3 regions of the Halomonas chromatireducens genome follow, and region 3 is predicted to be linked to each of the others. Evidence: predicted binding sites of a transcription regulator. Region 3 holds the regulator's gene; each other region holds the start of a gene.
The links. The regulator sigma-54, encoded in region 3, starts transcription at its own class of promoters, with help from an activator protein. The targets are predictions, from matches to a motif close to TGGCACNNNNNTTGCTNT.
Positions count from the first base shown of each region.

Region 1: a site for sigma-54 is predicted at 1,848-1,865, ahead of LOKO_RS17395 (P-II family nitrogen regulator). Genes of this name have one in related genera too.
Region 2: a site for sigma-54 is predicted at 2,987-3,004, ahead of LOKO_RS17480 (amino acid ABC transporter substrate-binding protein). Genes of this name have one in related genera too.

Region 1 is NZ_CP014226.1:3,751,721-3,756,641, reverse strand. Features, by position in the region: gene LOKO_RS17400 (ammonium transporter) at 144-1,394, opposite strand; gene LOKO_RS17395 (P-II family nitrogen regulator) at 1,449-1,787, opposite strand; gene LOKO_RS17390 (accessory factor UbiK family protein) at 2,073-2,426, shown strand; gene LOKO_RS17385 (YifB family Mg chelatase-like AAA ATPase) at 2,499-4,004, shown strand; gene LOKO_RS17380 (hypothetical protein) at 4,035-4,532, opposite strand; gene LOKO_RS17375 (alpha/beta hydrolase) at 4,529-4,921, opposite strand, start outside.
Region 2 is NZ_CP014226.1:3,770,837-3,775,757, reverse strand. Features, by position in the region: gene ahpF (alkyl hydroperoxide reductase subunit F) at 71-1,627, shown strand; gene LOKO_RS17485 (amino acid ABC transporter substrate-binding protein) at 1,848-2,855, shown strand; gene LOKO_RS17480 (amino acid ABC transporter substrate-binding protein) at 3,067-4,095, shown strand; gene LOKO_RS17475 (amino acid ABC transporter permease) at 4,210-4,921, shown strand, end outside.
Region 3 is NZ_CP014226.1:1,213,889-1,218,809, forward strand. Features, by position in the region: gene pmbA (metalloprotease PmbA) at 1-617, shown strand, start outside; gene LOKO_RS05670 (HPr family phosphocarrier protein) at 663-932, opposite strand; gene rapZ (RNase adapter RapZ) at 935-1,855, opposite strand; gene ptsN (PTS IIA-like nitrogen regulatory protein PtsN) at 1,895-2,371, opposite strand; gene hpf (ribosome hibernation-promoting factor, HPF/YfiA family) at 2,377-2,685, opposite strand; gene LOKO_RS05690 (RNA polymerase factor sigma-54) at 2,795-4,213, opposite strand; gene lptB (LPS export ABC transporter ATP-binding protein) at 4,372-4,921, opposite strand, start outside.

The DNA of each region.
Region 1 (4,921 bases), 1.4 Mb from region 3:
TAATTCAGGGAGGGCTCGCTGGGTGCAGCCCCTCGCAGTGTGGGGTTTCGTTGGGTTCAAGCATACACCGCGACGAGCGGGAATAAAAAAGCCCCCTCGGAAGGGGGCCAGGTGGAGCACGCCAGCTCACGGGGTCTGCGTCGTTACTTGTTGGCGACGCTGAACTCGGGGTAGGCCTCCATGCCGCACTCGGCAATGTCGACGCCCTCGTACTCTTCTTCCTCGCTGACCCGAATGCCCATGACGGCCTTGAGTATCAGCCAGACAGCCAGGCTGGCAAGGAAGACCCAGAGGAAGATGGACAGGCCGCCGATGATCTGCGGGCCGAAGCTCGCGTCGCCGTTGGTGAGCGGTACGGCCAGCAGGCCCCAGATTCCGACGACACCGTGAACCGAGATGGCACCGACAGGGTCATCGATCTTCAGCTTGTCGAGGCCGACGATGGCGGCCACGACGATGGCGCCGCCCACGGCACCGATCAGGGTGGCGCCCAGCGCCGTCGGCTCCAGTGGCTCGGCAGTGATGGCCACCAGGCCGGCCAGGGCGCCGTTGAGGGCCATGGTCAGGTCGGCCTTGCGGAACCACACCTTGGCGAGGATCAGGGCAGTGATCACCCCACCGGCAGCGGCGGCATTGGTGTTGACCAGAACCTGGGCCACGTTGTTGGCAGAGACCACGTCCGAGAGCTTCAGCTCCGAGCCGCCGTTGAAGCCGAACCAGCCCATCCACAGGATGAAGGTACCCAGTGTGGCCAGCGGAAGGTTGGCACCGGGGATGGCGTGGATGCTGCCGTCCTTGCCGTACTTGCCCTTGCGAGGACCGAGAACCAGCACCCCGGCCAGGGCCGCGGCGGCACCGGCCAGATGCACGATGCCGGAGCCGGCGAAGTCGGAGAAGCCCATGGCGTCCAGCCAGCCTTCGCCCCAGGTCCAGTAGCCCGAGACCGGGTAGATGACGCCGGTCATCACCACGGCGAAGGCGAGGAAGGCCCACAGCTTCATGCGTTCGGCGACGGCGCCGGAGACGATGGACATGGCGGTTGCCACGAACACCACCTGGAAGAAGAAGTCGGCGCGCATCGAATAGTAGGGTGCATCGTCGCCCCCGGCGGTGACGGCCGCCACGCTGTTCTCGCCGCCGATCAGGAAGCCGAGGTTGGGCAGGATGCCGCCTTCATTGCCCGAGTACATGATGCTATAGCCCACCAGCAGGTACATGGTGCAGGCGATGGCGAACAGCGCGATGTTCTTGGTCAGGATCTCGGCGGTGTTCTTGGAGCGCACCAGGCCGGCCTCGAGCATCGAGAAGCCCGCGGCCATCCACATCACGAGCACGCCACAGATCAGGAAGTAGAAGGTGTCGAGCGCGTAACTCAACTCTGCCAGTTCAGTCATTGGAATCTCTCCAGAGCCCTTGAAAACAGCTTGTCATTGCAAGCGGTGTCGTTATCAGACGGCGTCGGCGCCGCGTTCGCCGGTACGGATGCGGATGACATCCTCCAGGGGCGTGACAAAGACCTTGCCGTCGCCGATCTTGCCGCTGTTGGCAGCGTTGCAGATGGCCTCCAGTACGCCTTCCAGGCGCGCATCATCCACGGCGACCTCGACCTTTACCTTGGGCAGGAAGTCGACCACGTACTCGGCACCGCGGTAGAGCTCGGTATGCCCCTTCTGGCGACCAAACCCCTTCACTTCGGTCACGGTGATGCCCTGGACGCCGTTGTCGGCCAGCGCCTCGCGGACGTCGTCCAGTTTGAATGGCTTTATGATGGCGGTAATGAGCTTCATCTCGAATCTCCCGGCTTGGATGGCACGACGGCGCTCTGCCGTCGGATGAGTTACGCTTGCCAAGCGATATGCGTGCCGGTTTGTTATAAAGCTGATTAATTTCATATTGTTACAATATGTTTTTCCGTTGCATTCCTCGCCGCTGACGGCCTATGCGAAGCGCCCTGCACCACAATGATGCCCGGCAATGGTGCAGGTGCTTCGCAATGGGGCGGCAAAGGAGAATGCGCGAGTCAAGGCCGTTGCGTATCCTGTAGACAAACTCAATGCGTTGGAGAGAGAACCATGGCGAGTCAAGATCCCATCAGCCGGCTGGCCCAGCAGCTGGGCGAGCGACTGCAGGGTGCCTCACAGGCACCGGAGGAGATCCACAAGGGGGTGCAGCAGGTCGTGCGCGGTGCCTTCGATCGCCTGGATCTGGTGTCCCGAGAGGACTTCGACATCCTCATGGACGTCATGCAGCGCACCCGCATTCGCGTGGAAGCGCTGGAGCAACAGGTAAGCGCACTCGAGGCGGCGCTGGCATCTCGCCAAGACGAGGTGACCACATCAGGCGAGGCAACAACAGCCGGCAAGGCACCGAAAGTCGACGACGGCCATCCCGAGGAAGACGCTGGCGGCGGCGAAGCCGGGCGTTGACGGGCCGCTCGGCGGTCTTTATGCAGCGGTGCTAATCTATAGTGATCAAGCACACTGACTGCGAGGGACCGCATGATGCTGGCAATCGTTGCCACCCGGGCCGGACTGGGGCTGGAGGCCCCCGAGGTTCTCGTCGAGGTACATCTGGCCAACGGCCTGCCGGGCATGACCCTGGTCGGCCTGCCGGAGACTGCGGTCAAGGAGAGTCGCGAACGGGTGCGCAGCGCCCTCACCAACGCCGGCTTCGACTTCCCCAATACTCGTCGTATCGTGCTCAACCTGGCGCCCGCCGACCTGCCCAAGGTCGGCGGGCGCTTCGACCTGCCCATCGCTCTGGGCATCCTGATGGCCTCCGGCCAACTGCCCGGCGATGCCCTCGAGGGTATCGAAAGTGTCGGTGAACTGGCGCTGGACGGTCGGCTGCGCCCGATCAGCGGCGTGCTGCCGCTGGCCCTGGCCGCGCGCAGGGCGGGGCGGAAGCTGATCGTGCCGCGGGAGTGTGCCGATGAGGCCGCCCTGGCCGGGGACCTTCAGGTGCTCCCCGCCGACCACCTGCTGGAGGTGGTCGCCCATTTGCTGGGCCAGACACCGATCGCGGCGCACCAGTTGGAAGCACCGCCGTTATCTCCGGTCATCGAGGGGGATCTGGCCGAGGTGCGGGGTCAGCACCAGGCGCGCCGGGCGCTGGAAATCGCCGCCGCGGGAGGCCACAACCTGCTTTTCTCGGGCCCGCCAGGCACCGGCAAGACCATGTTGGCGAGCCGCCTGCCGGGCATCCTGCCGCCATTGACCGAGGAGGAGGCCCTGGAAGTGGCCGCCGTCCGGTCGGTCTGTGGCCTGCCGCTGTCGGAGCAGTGGGGGCGTCGCCCCTTTCGTGCGCCCCACCATACCGCCAGCGCCGTGGCCCTGGTGGGCGGCGGCTCCTGGCCGCGTCCCGGTGAAATATCCCTGGCCCACCAGGGGGTGTTGTTTCTCGATGAGCTGCCCGAGTTCAGCCGCCATGTCCTCGAGGTGATGCGCGAGCCCATGGAGTCTGGACAGATCCATATCGCCCGGGCCAACCACGAAAGACGCTTTCCCGCTAGATTTCAACTGGTGGCGGCAATGAATCCGTGTCCCTGTGGCCACCTGGGGGACCCCCGCCAGGCCTGCCAGTGTACCGCCGCTCAGATCCAGCGCTACCAGTCGCGACTCTCGGGGCCGCTGCTGGATCGAATCGACCTGCAGGTGGAGGTGCCGGCGCTGCCGCCGGAACAGCTGACCTCCCGCGAGACGGGGGAAAGCTCGGCGGAGGTGCGTGAGCGAGTCATGGCGGCCCGCGAGCGCCAGTATGCCCGGGAGGCGCTCAATGCCTATCTGGGAAGCCGGGAGCTGGAGGCGGCCTGCGCCCTGTCGACGGCGGATCGTGCCTGGCTGGCCGGGGTGCTCGAGCGGCTGCGGCTCTCCGCTCGGGCCTATCATCGAGTGCTGCGGGTGGCGCTGACCCTGGCCGACCTTACCGGCAAACCGCAGCCGGAGCGCGGCGAGCTGATGGAGGCGATCGGTTATCGCCAGCTGGATCGTCAGCGCCAGGGCTAAGAGGCTGTTTACACGCTACTGCGCTGAGGCCTATAGCGCCGTGGCATCGAAGGCGCCCTCGATCTCGGTCTCCCACAGCGCGCTGTCGGCATCGGGGCGATAGAGCGACAGGGTAAGACGGTAGGGCAGCAGTTCGCGGTCGGAGAGCTGCAGGCGCGGCGCAGTGGCTTCCAGCCGGCTCTCCAGGCGCCACTGATGATCGCCGCTGTCGCCGGCCATGGCGGGGCGCCAGTCCAGCACCTGCGGGCCATCCGAAATCCGCAGCATGGCCCGGGTGAGATTTTCCAGAAAGCGTTCGGAGGCGATGCTCAGACTGGTATCCACCGAAGGCGTATCGAGCAGCAGCACCTGCTCCTGGGGGGGCTGTATTTCGGCCACGTTCATCAGGCGAACGGCGGCACGGTCGCTCAGGTTCTGCAGGGCTCGGCGAATCGGGTCGGGCTCGGGAGGCTGGGTGGCGCAGCCCGCCAGTAACAGGGCCGTCACTAGCAGCGTGGTGTATTTCAGTATCGGACTGAATTTCGTCATCGGGGCAAAGGCTCGTCGGCAATCTGGGAGGGAAGCTCGAGATCGACGATGAAGTCGTCCAGGGCCGCGAACAGCGTATGGCGGATGGCCTCCGCTTCATTGACCAGATGATGACGCGCTTCCGGGTGGCGATGAATTTGCGCATTGGGAAACTTGCGCTCCAGCACCGAAAGATTCCACTCCCAATCTACGGTCAGGTCCTGCTCTCCCTGTAGGATCAGGGTTGGTAGCTGGCTGGGGGGAAGCGCCAGCATCTGCGGCATCCAGCGGCGCATGGCGCTGACCCAGATCATCGACAGGTGCTCGGGCTGCAGCGGGTCCTGCTCACGCAGGAAGGCGGCGAACTCGCTATCGGTGGAGTTTTCCCGGAACCGCCGGGGCAGTGTGCG
Region 2 (4,921 bases), 1.4 Mb from region 3:
GCTGGCCCCTGGCCTCGCAGGGCGTCGAGTCATGCCTGTTTCATGAGCGAGACATGAGGAAGCCGCTGTCATGTTGGACGACAATCTGAAGAGCCAGCTGCAGACGTATTTGCAAAAGGTCACCCAACCGTTCGAGATCGTCGCGTCCCTCGATGACGGCGACAAGTCTCAGGAACTGTTCAAGCTGCTGGAGCAGATCGCCGGCTTGAGCGACAAGATTACCCTGCGCAGCGATGGTCGCGATGCCCGCACGCCGTCGTTCGCCCTGAACCGCCCCGGGGAAGATACGGGCCTGGTGTTCGCCGGGATACCCATGGGCCACGAGTTCACCTCGCTGGTATTGGCCCTGCTGCAGGTCGGCGGCCACCCGCCCAAGGTCTCCGACGAGGTGATCGAGCAGATCAAGAGCCTGGACGATGAGCTGAGCTTCGAAACCTACTATTCGCTCTCCTGCCAGAACTGCCCCGATGTGGTTCAGGCGCTCAACCTGATGGCGGTGCTCAATCCCAAGGTGCGCCATGTGGCCATCGACGGAGCCCTGTTCCAGGACGAGGTGGAGCAGCGCGAGGTGATGTCGGTACCGAGCATCTACCTCAATGGCGAACCCTTCGACCAGGGCCGCATGAGCCTCGAGCAGATCCTGGCCAAGGTCGATACCGGCGCCGCCAGGCGCGAGGCGGCCAAGCTCAACGAGAAGCCGTCCTACGAGGTGCTGATGGTCGGCGGCGGCCCGGCCGGTGCCGCGGCGGCCATCTATGCCGCGCGCAAGGGCATCCGCACGGGGGTTGCCACCGAGCGCTTTGGCGGCCAGGTCCTCGACACCATGGCCATCGAGAACTTCATCTCCGTCTCGGAGACCAACGGCCCCAAGCTGGCAGCCGCGCTGGAGGAGCACGTCAAGCAGTACGATGTGGATATCATGCCGCTGCAGCGGGCCGTCAAGCTGGTGCCGGCCACACAGCCCGGCGGCGAGCATGAGGTGGTGTTCGAGTCGGGCGCGTCGCTCAAGAGCCGCTCGCTGATCCTCGCGACCGGTGCCCGCTGGCGTGAGATGGGCGTGCCCGGCGAGGACGAGTACCGCAACAAGGGTGTGGCCTACTGCCCTCACTGCGATGGGCCGCTGTTCAAGGGCAAGCGCGTGGCGGTGATCGGGGGTGGCAACTCCGGCGTCGAGGCCGCCATCGACCTGGCCGGCCTGGTCGAGCATGTCACCTTGATCGAGTTCATGGACGAGCTGCGTGCCGATGCGGTGCTGCAGAAGAAGCTTGCCAGCCTGGCCAACGTGGAGGTGATCAAGGGAGCCAGGACCACCGAGGTCAACGGTGACGGCAAGCGGGTCAACGGCCTCACCTACGAGGAGCGGTCAAGCGGCGAGCTGCGTCGACTCGACCTGGAGGGCATCTTCGTGCAGATCGGCCTGGTGCCCAACACCGAGTGGCTGACCGATTCGTCGATCGAGCTTTCCCCGCGTGGCGAGATCGTCGTCGACGATCATGGCATGACCTCGGTGCCGGGTATCTTCGCCGCCGGCGACGTCACCACGGTGCCCTACAAGCAGATCGTCATCGCCATGGGCGAAGGTTCCAAGGCGGCACTGGGTGCCTTCGACTACCTGATTCGTCTCTGACGGCGAGCTTGCCGAGCCGTTCGGCGCAAGCTGTTCCGTATCGCCCCGCAGGCCCAGCCTGCGGGGCGATTGCGTATGCCGGCAGGTCAAATTCGCGTTCGTCCCAATGAGCGGGTGAAAGTGGTGGGTATATGGGCTAATGGTAATACGGGAGGCATCTCCACCGGCCCCCGCATGACCCACCATGGCAAGGATGAACCGCATGAACGACAACAACACGATGGCTCGGCTGATGCCGATGATACTGGTGACCCTTGGCGCCACTGGATTGGCACAGGCCAGCACTCTGGAAGACGTGCGCGACCAGGGCCATGTGCGCTGTGGCGTCAACGCCGCCCAGCCGGGCTTCTCGGCGCTGGATGACGAGGATACCTATCGCGGGCTGGATACCGATGTCTGTCGCGCCATTGCCGCCGCGGTGCTGGGCGATGCCGAGAGCGTGCGCTTCGTGCCGCTGGATTCCGTGGAGCGCTTCACGGCAATCCAGTCGGGAGAGGTCGATGTACTGTCGCGCACCACGACCTGGACCTCGAGCCGGGACACCACGATGGGCGTCAACTTCACCGGGGTCAGCTACTACGACGGCCAGGCCTTCATGGTGGCAAGCGACCTGGGTATCAACAGCGCACTGGAGCTGGACGGAGCCGATATCTGCACTCAGAGCGGTACCACCAGCGAGCTCAACCTGGCGGACTTCTTCCGCGTCAATGACATGAGCTACAACCCCATCGTGTTCGACTCCCCCGAACAGGCGATTGCCGGTTTCGAAGCGGGGCGCTGCGACGTGCTCAGCTCCGACGCCTCTCAGCTCTACTCCCAGCGCATGCAGTTGCCCGATCCCGACAGCGCCATGGTACTGGCGGACATCATCTCCAAGGAGCCACTGGGCCCGGCGGTCCGTCAGGGCGACGACCAGTGGTTCAATATCGTCAAGTGGTCGCTGTTCGCCATGATCAACGCCGAGGAGATGGGCATTACCCAGGCCAACGTCGAGGAGATGCTCGATTCCGAGGATCCCGATATCGCGCGTCTGCTGGGGCGCGATGGCAACTACGGCGAAGGCATGGGGCTCGAGGCCGACTGGGCTTATCAGATCATTAGCCAGGTGGGTAACTACGGCGAGATGTTCGACCGCACCGTCGGCGCTGGTTCCGAATTCAAGATCGCCCGCGGCCTCAATGCGCTGTGGACGGAAGGCGGTATCCAGTACGCACCGCCGGTGCGTTGAAGGCAACTGCACGATCTTTGTGCACTGGAGGGTGACCGGCGGGCTGGTTGCCCCTTGGTAGGTCAAGGCGTTGGTCGTATTCACTGCCTGGGGAGCGTTGAATAAACGGTATGCCTACAACGGTGCGTTTGTGGAATGATCCTTGCTATGGTCACTCCACATGCCTTGCGCATGGACCTTCTATCCCTAATACGAAGCGAGATATCGACATATGTTGAACAAGAAAAACAAACTGGTCCTGCTGGCCACAGCCGGCGCGATGGTGCTTGGTGCCAATTCCGTGGCACAGGCTTCTACCCTGGATGACACCAAGAACCGCGGTGCCGTTCAGTGCGGCGTGAGTGACGGCCTGCCGGGCTTCTCCGCGCCGGACGACCAGGGCGAGTGGCAGGGGCTCGACGTCGACGTCTGCCGTGCCGTGGCCGCCGCCGTCTTCGGCGACGCCGAGGCGGTGCGCTATATTTCACTGAATGCCGTCGAGCGCTTCACCGCGCTGCAGTCCGGCGAAGTGGATCTGCTCTCGCGCAACACCACCTGGACCACCACCCGCGACACCACTCTGGGCCTGAACTTCGCCGGCGTGAATTTCTACGACGGCATCGGCTTCATGGTGAATACCGACCTGGGCGTCTCCAGCTCCACTGAGCTCGACGGCGCGGCGGTCTGCGTGCAGTCCGGCACCACCACCGAGCTGAACGTAGCCGACTACTTCCGTGCCAACGGCATGACATTCGACCCCATCGTCTTCGATACCTCCGAGCAGACCGTGGGTGGCTACGAGGCCGGTCGTTGCGACGTGCTGACCTCCGATACCTCCCAGCTGGCGGCGCTGCGCATCCAGCTCTCCGACCCCGACGGCTCGGTGATCCTGCCGGAAGTCATTTCCAAGGAGCCGCTGGGCCCGGTCGTTCGCCAGGGTGACGACCAGTGGTTCAACATCGTCAAGTGGTCGCTGTTCGCCATGCTCAACGCCGAGGAAATGGGCATCACCAGCGACAACGTCGACGAAATGCTCGCCTCCGAGGATCCGGACATCGCTCGCCTGCTGGGTGAGGACGGCAACTATGGCCAGGGCATGGGCCTTGAAGCCAACTGGGCCTATAACATCATCAGCCAGGTGGGTAACTACGGCGAAAGCTACGAGCGCAATGTGGGCATGGACTCCCCGCTGCAGATCGAGCGCGGCATCAATGCCCTGTGGACCCAGGGTGGCATTCAGTACGCACCGCCGATCCGCTGATCGAACCGTCCGGGGCGTCGCTTGATGGCGCCTCGAGCCTTGTTATGCCCCGGCCCGGACATTCCGGGCCGGGGCTTGATACCTGCTTGACGGATCCAGGCGGAGAGTCTCTTCATGTCCGTTCGACCACAGGCCCATCCAGTGGGCCCAAAACCGCCTTTCTGGCGTGATCGCGCCAAGCGCGCACTGATCTTCCAGGTATTGCTGATTGCCGCAGTGGCAGCCTTCCTGCTCTATATCATCGGTAATACCCAGGCCAACCTGGCCGCTCGCGGCATCACGACCGGCTTCGGCTTCCTGTCCAATACGGCCGGCTTCGGCATCGTCCAGAGCCTGATCGACTACTCCTCCCAGAGCACCTACGGCCGTACCTTCGTGGTAGGACTGCTCAACACCCTGCTGGTGTCGGCGCTGGGGGTAGTGGCGGCCACGATCATCGGCTTCACCGTGGGCATCGCCCGGCTTTCGCCCAACTGGCTGATTGCCCGCCTGGCCAACGCCTATATCGAGATATTCCGCAACATACCGCTGCTGCTGCAAATCTTCTTCTGGTACTTCGCCGTGCTGCGGACCATGCCGAGTGCCCGCGACAGCCTGTCGCTGGGCGAGGTGGTCTTCCTCAACGTGCGTGGTCTCTACCTCCCCGAGCCGCTGTTCGAATCCGGTTTCGGACTGATTCCCCTGACCCTGGGCATTGCCGTGGCAGCGAGCATCGCCCTGGTGGTGTGGAACAAGCGCCGCCACGAGACCACGGGCAAGCGCTTCCCGGCGGGCTGGATCTCGCTGGGGCTGATACTCGGCCTGCCGCTGATGGTACTGGTCGCCA
Region 3 (4,921 bases):
TGCTGTTCGATGCCACGGTGGCCAGTGGCCTGATTGGCCATCTCATGAGTTCGATCGCCGGGGGCTCGCTGTACCGGCAGGCCTCCTTTCTCTGCGACCGCTTGGGCGACGGGCTCTTCCCGGCCTGGTTCTCCCTCTATGAGCGGCCCATGGAGAGGGGCGGCATGGCCAGCTCCCCCTTCGACAATGACGGGGTCCAGACCCGTGACAACGTTTTCATCGAGAATGGGCAACTGGCCAGCTACATGCTGTCCGCCTACAGCGCCCGGCGTCTCGGCATGCAAACCACCGGCAACGCCGGCGGTGCGCGGAACCTGCGTATCGACGCTCCGCTGGCAACCCGCGACGAACTGCTGGCGCGCATGGGCCGCGGGGTGCTCGTCACCGAGCTGATGGGGCAGGGGGTCAATGGCGTCACCGGCGATTATTCCCGGGGCGCTGCCGGCTTCTGGGTGGAGAACGGGGAAATCCAGCACCCGGTGGAGGAGTTCACCATCGCTTCGAATATGGAAGCGATGTTCAAGGGGCTGGCCGCGGTCGGCAGCGATATCGACACCCGTGGCAGTATCCACTCCGGCAGTTGGTTGATCGATGAGATGACCATCGCTGGAGGCTGAGGCGGGCCATCAGGGGCGCTGTGTCACGTCCAGGGGGAGGGGTGCTTAGGCATCCTCTTCGAAGCGGGCATCGAACAGGGTCTCCAACGCATCGAGGACCTGTTCGGCGTCCTGTCCCTCGGCGCTCACCGTCAGCTCGGTGCCGCACGGGGCGCCGAGCATCAGCAGTGACATGATATTGCAGGCGTCGGCATCCTGGCCGCCACGGCTGACAGTGACTCGTGCCTGGTAGGGTTGGCAGCACTGCACCAGCTTGGTGGCCGCTCTGGCGTGCAGGCCACGCTTGTTGGTCAGTGTTAGCTTGCGGCTGGCCACGCTTACGACTCCTTGCGTTCAGGCTTTCCCGGAGCGTCCTGTGGTGAGGGGGAGACCGGCGTGTGTATGCCGAGCTCTCGGTGGCGCAGGCGAACGTCAGGCTGCAGCTGGGCCAGGTGGTGTGCCAGCCGTTCGGCAAGGTATACCGAGCGATGCTGTCCACCGGTGCAGCCGATGGCGACGGTGAGATAGCTTCTGTGGCTGCTGCGATAGGCGGGGAGCCAGCGCTCGATCCAGCCGATGATGTCGTCAAGCATCTCCCCCACCAGCGGATACTGCTCCAGGAACTCAACGATGCTGGGCTCGCGGCCGGTGGCAGAACGCAGCCGCGGGTCCCAGTAGGGGTTTGGCAGGCAGCGGGCATCAAAGACGATATCCGCATCAAGGGGCACCCCTCCCTTGAAGCCGAAGGACTCGACGGTAAGCGTCAACTGATCGGGCCGATGGCTGGCAACCTGGTCGGTGATGCGGCCTCGCAGGTCATGGACCGAAAGCCGGGAGGTGTCGATGATCAGGTCGGCCAGGTTGCGAATGTCGCTCAGGGTGGCGTCTTCCGACTCGATTGCCTCTCCCAGCGTCATGTCGCTGCCACGTGTCATCGGATGGCGTCGCCGTGTGGCCGAGTATCGCTCGATCAGAATTCTTGCATCTGTGGTGAGGTAGATGACCTGGCAATCGATCTTGCGGGCGCGCAGCTCCTCGAGCAGACGGGGGAAGCGCTCCAGGGCATGGGGGAGGTTGCGTGAGTCGATGCTGACAGCAATGGAGGATTGGCCGGACGGTCCGCTGGGCAGTTCTTCTACCAGCGATCCCAGCAGCATCGCTGGAAAGTTGTCGATGGCGTAGTAGCCCAAGTCTTCGAGCGCCTGCAGTGCGATCGACTTGCCGGAGCCGGAACGGCCACTGATGATCACGAGCTGCATGCGGGTCTCCTGGTTGGCTGGCCGGGCGGCCCGGGAAGGTCAGAGCGGCGTCGGCGTCTGTCGTCGAATGGCTTCAATGAGCCGCTCGTGGAGCTCACGTTGGCTGTTGCTCTTGCGCAGTGCCACTCGAGTGTCGACATCGTTCATGATGCTGGCCACCTGGCTGAGTAGCGCCAGATGTGTATCGTCCGCCTCTTCCGGGACCAGCAGTACGAAGACCAGGTCGACCGGCTCGCCGTCGATGGCGTCGAAATCGATAGGCTCCGCCAGCTGGAGGAAGGCCGCGACCGGACTGTGACAGTGGGGGCTCCTGGCGTGAGGAATGGCCACCCCATTGCCGATGCCCGTGCTACCGAGGCGTTCTCTGCCGATCAGGCGGGCAAAGACTTCCTGGCTGTCGAGGCTCGGCGTGTTCTGTGCGATGAAGGTGCTGAAGAATTCCAGCACCCGTTTCTTGCTGCCACCGGGGACGCCGAACAAGGCGCGCTCCGGCGGCAGAATGGTTTCCAGTGTCATGGCAATCAGCGAATGCCGGCGCCCTGGGCGCGGGCCTGGGCTTTTTCCTTGTGTTTGACCAGTTGACGGTCGAGCTTGTCGGTCAGTGCGTCAATAGCGGCGTACATGTCGGGATCGGTGGCCTCGGCATGAAGGTCGGCGCCGGCAGCATGCAGGGTGCAGGCGGCCAGTTGACGCTCCTTCTCTACCGAAAGCGTGACCTGGACGTTGGTGATGTTGTCGTAGTGGCGCTGCACGCGGGTCAGTTTTTCGCTGACGTAGTCACGCAGGGCATCGGTCAGTTCCACATGGTGGCCGGTAATATTGACTTGCATGACAGGCTCCTTCGTCCTTCGGGTGGTGCCTCGATTGTAACCCTTTTTGAGGCCCTGCAAACCCCTCCCTTTCCGGTTTCCTGCGAAGGGTCAAGAGAGCGGGCTGGGGTCAGCGAAATCGCTTGCGCTCGCTTGAGGAGGGTATGCCCAACGCTTCCCGGTACTTGGCGACGGTTCGCCGCGCAACGCGGATGCCGTCCTCGGCCAGCAGATCGACCAGGCGACTGTCCGACAGCGGCTTGCGGGGCGGCTCGTCCTGTACTAGCTTGCGGATCCGGGCACGGATCGCGGTGCTGGAATAGGCGTCGCCTTCGCCTTCTCCGCCGCCGACATGGCTGGAGAAGAAGAACTTGAGTTCGAACACGCCGCGCGGCGTGTGGATGAATTTCTGGGTCGTTACGCGAGAGATGGTCGACTCATGCATATCCACGGCCTGGGCAATATCAGCCAGTATCAGTGGCCGCATGGCCTCCTCCCCCTGCTCGAGAAAGTCGAGCTGGCGGGCCATGATCTCGCGGCCGACCCGCAGCAGGGTGTCGTTCCGGCTGGCCAGGCTCTTCATCAGCCAGCGCGCCTCCTGAAGGTGATCCTTGAGAAACTGGTTGTCCTGGCTCTTGTCGGCGCGCCTTACCAGGGCCACGTAATCGGGCTGGATGCGCAGTCTTGGCAGGGCGTCGGCGTTGAGCTCGACACGCCAGCCGCGCTCGTCATGGTGAGCGAGCAGGTCGGGGGTGATGTAATTGCCACTCACCTCGGCGAACTCGCTGCCCGGGCGCGGGTCCAGCGAGCGAATCAGACCGATCACCTCCTCCAGGGCCTCATCGTCCAGCCCCAGGCGGCGCTTGAGCAGTCGGCGATCGTCGCTGGCCAGGGCTTCGAGGAACTGGCGGACGAGGCGCCTGGCCTGGGGGAGCAGCGGGGTGTCGTCGGGTAGTGCCGCGAGCTGCAGCATCAGGCATTCACGCAGGTCCCGGGCAAAGACACCGGTAGGTTCGAATTGCTGCAGACGCAGCAGCACCTGCTCGACCTCCCGGGTTGGCAGGCCCTCGAGGCCCTGCTGGCGGAGCCCGTCGCGAATCTCTTCCAGCGGCTGCGCCAGGTAGCCGGTGCCGTCCACGGCATCGATCAGGCTCTCGGCGATCTGGCGCTGGCGCTCGCTGAGATCGGTCATCGCGAGCTGCCAGATCAGGTGGCTGGCCAGGCTCTGCCCGGCGGCCTGGCGTTCAAAATCAGGTCCTTCGCCGCTGCCCGAGCTGGCGCCATGGTCGGGGTAGGTGTCAGACCAGTCGCTGTCGGTGGAAAGTTCAGAGGGAATTTCGCTGGCCCAATCGTCGTCTTGGACCGCTTCGGCGGTCTGTTCGCCGAAGCCGTCGTCGAGTTCCAGCATGGGGTTGGTTTCCAGCGCCTGCTGGATCTCCTGACGCAGATCGAGCGTCGAGAGCTGCAGCAGCGCAATCGCCTGCTGCAGTTGGGGCGTCATGGTCAGCTGAGTGCCGACACGGAGTTGCAAGGATGCTTTCATGGCCATGAGAATAGGGGGCTCATCTGCCGAAAAAAACCACCCTAGCCCCCAATGGTTCGACTTGCAAGTGTTTTGAGTGCAATAAGCATGCCATCCGCAATTTCCGTGCCGAATATGCATGTTTATATTGACAGCAGGCAGTTGTGTTGATCGAGTCGCCAGGTTTAGAGACGGAAGTCCTCGCCGAGATAGACCTCACGCACCCTGCGGTTGGCGAGAATGGCATTGGCATCACCTTCCGCAATGATCTGCCCGTCTCCGACGATGTAGGCGGTATTGCAGATATCCAATGTCTCGCGCACGTTGTGGTCGGTGATCAGGACGCCGATATCACGCGCCTTGAGCTGACGGATGATGCCTTTGATTTCACCAACGGAAATAGGATCCACGCCAGCGAAAGGCTCATCGAGCAGGATGAAGGCCGGCTCGGTGGCCAGCGCCCTGGCGATCTCCACCCGTCGCCGTTCGCCGCCAGACAGGCTCATGCCGAGATTGTTGCGGATATGGGTAACATGAAAGTCTTCCAGCAGCTCTTCCAAGCGCGCATGACGGCCTCGTCGGTCCAGGTCCTTGCGCGTCTCGAGAATGGCCATGATGTTATCCGCCACCGAGAGCTTGCGAAAGATCGAGGCTTCCTGGGGAAGGTAGCCAATGCCGGCGCGGGCACGCTCATGCATGGCCGACCCGCTCAGGTCCAGGTCGTCGATATGCACT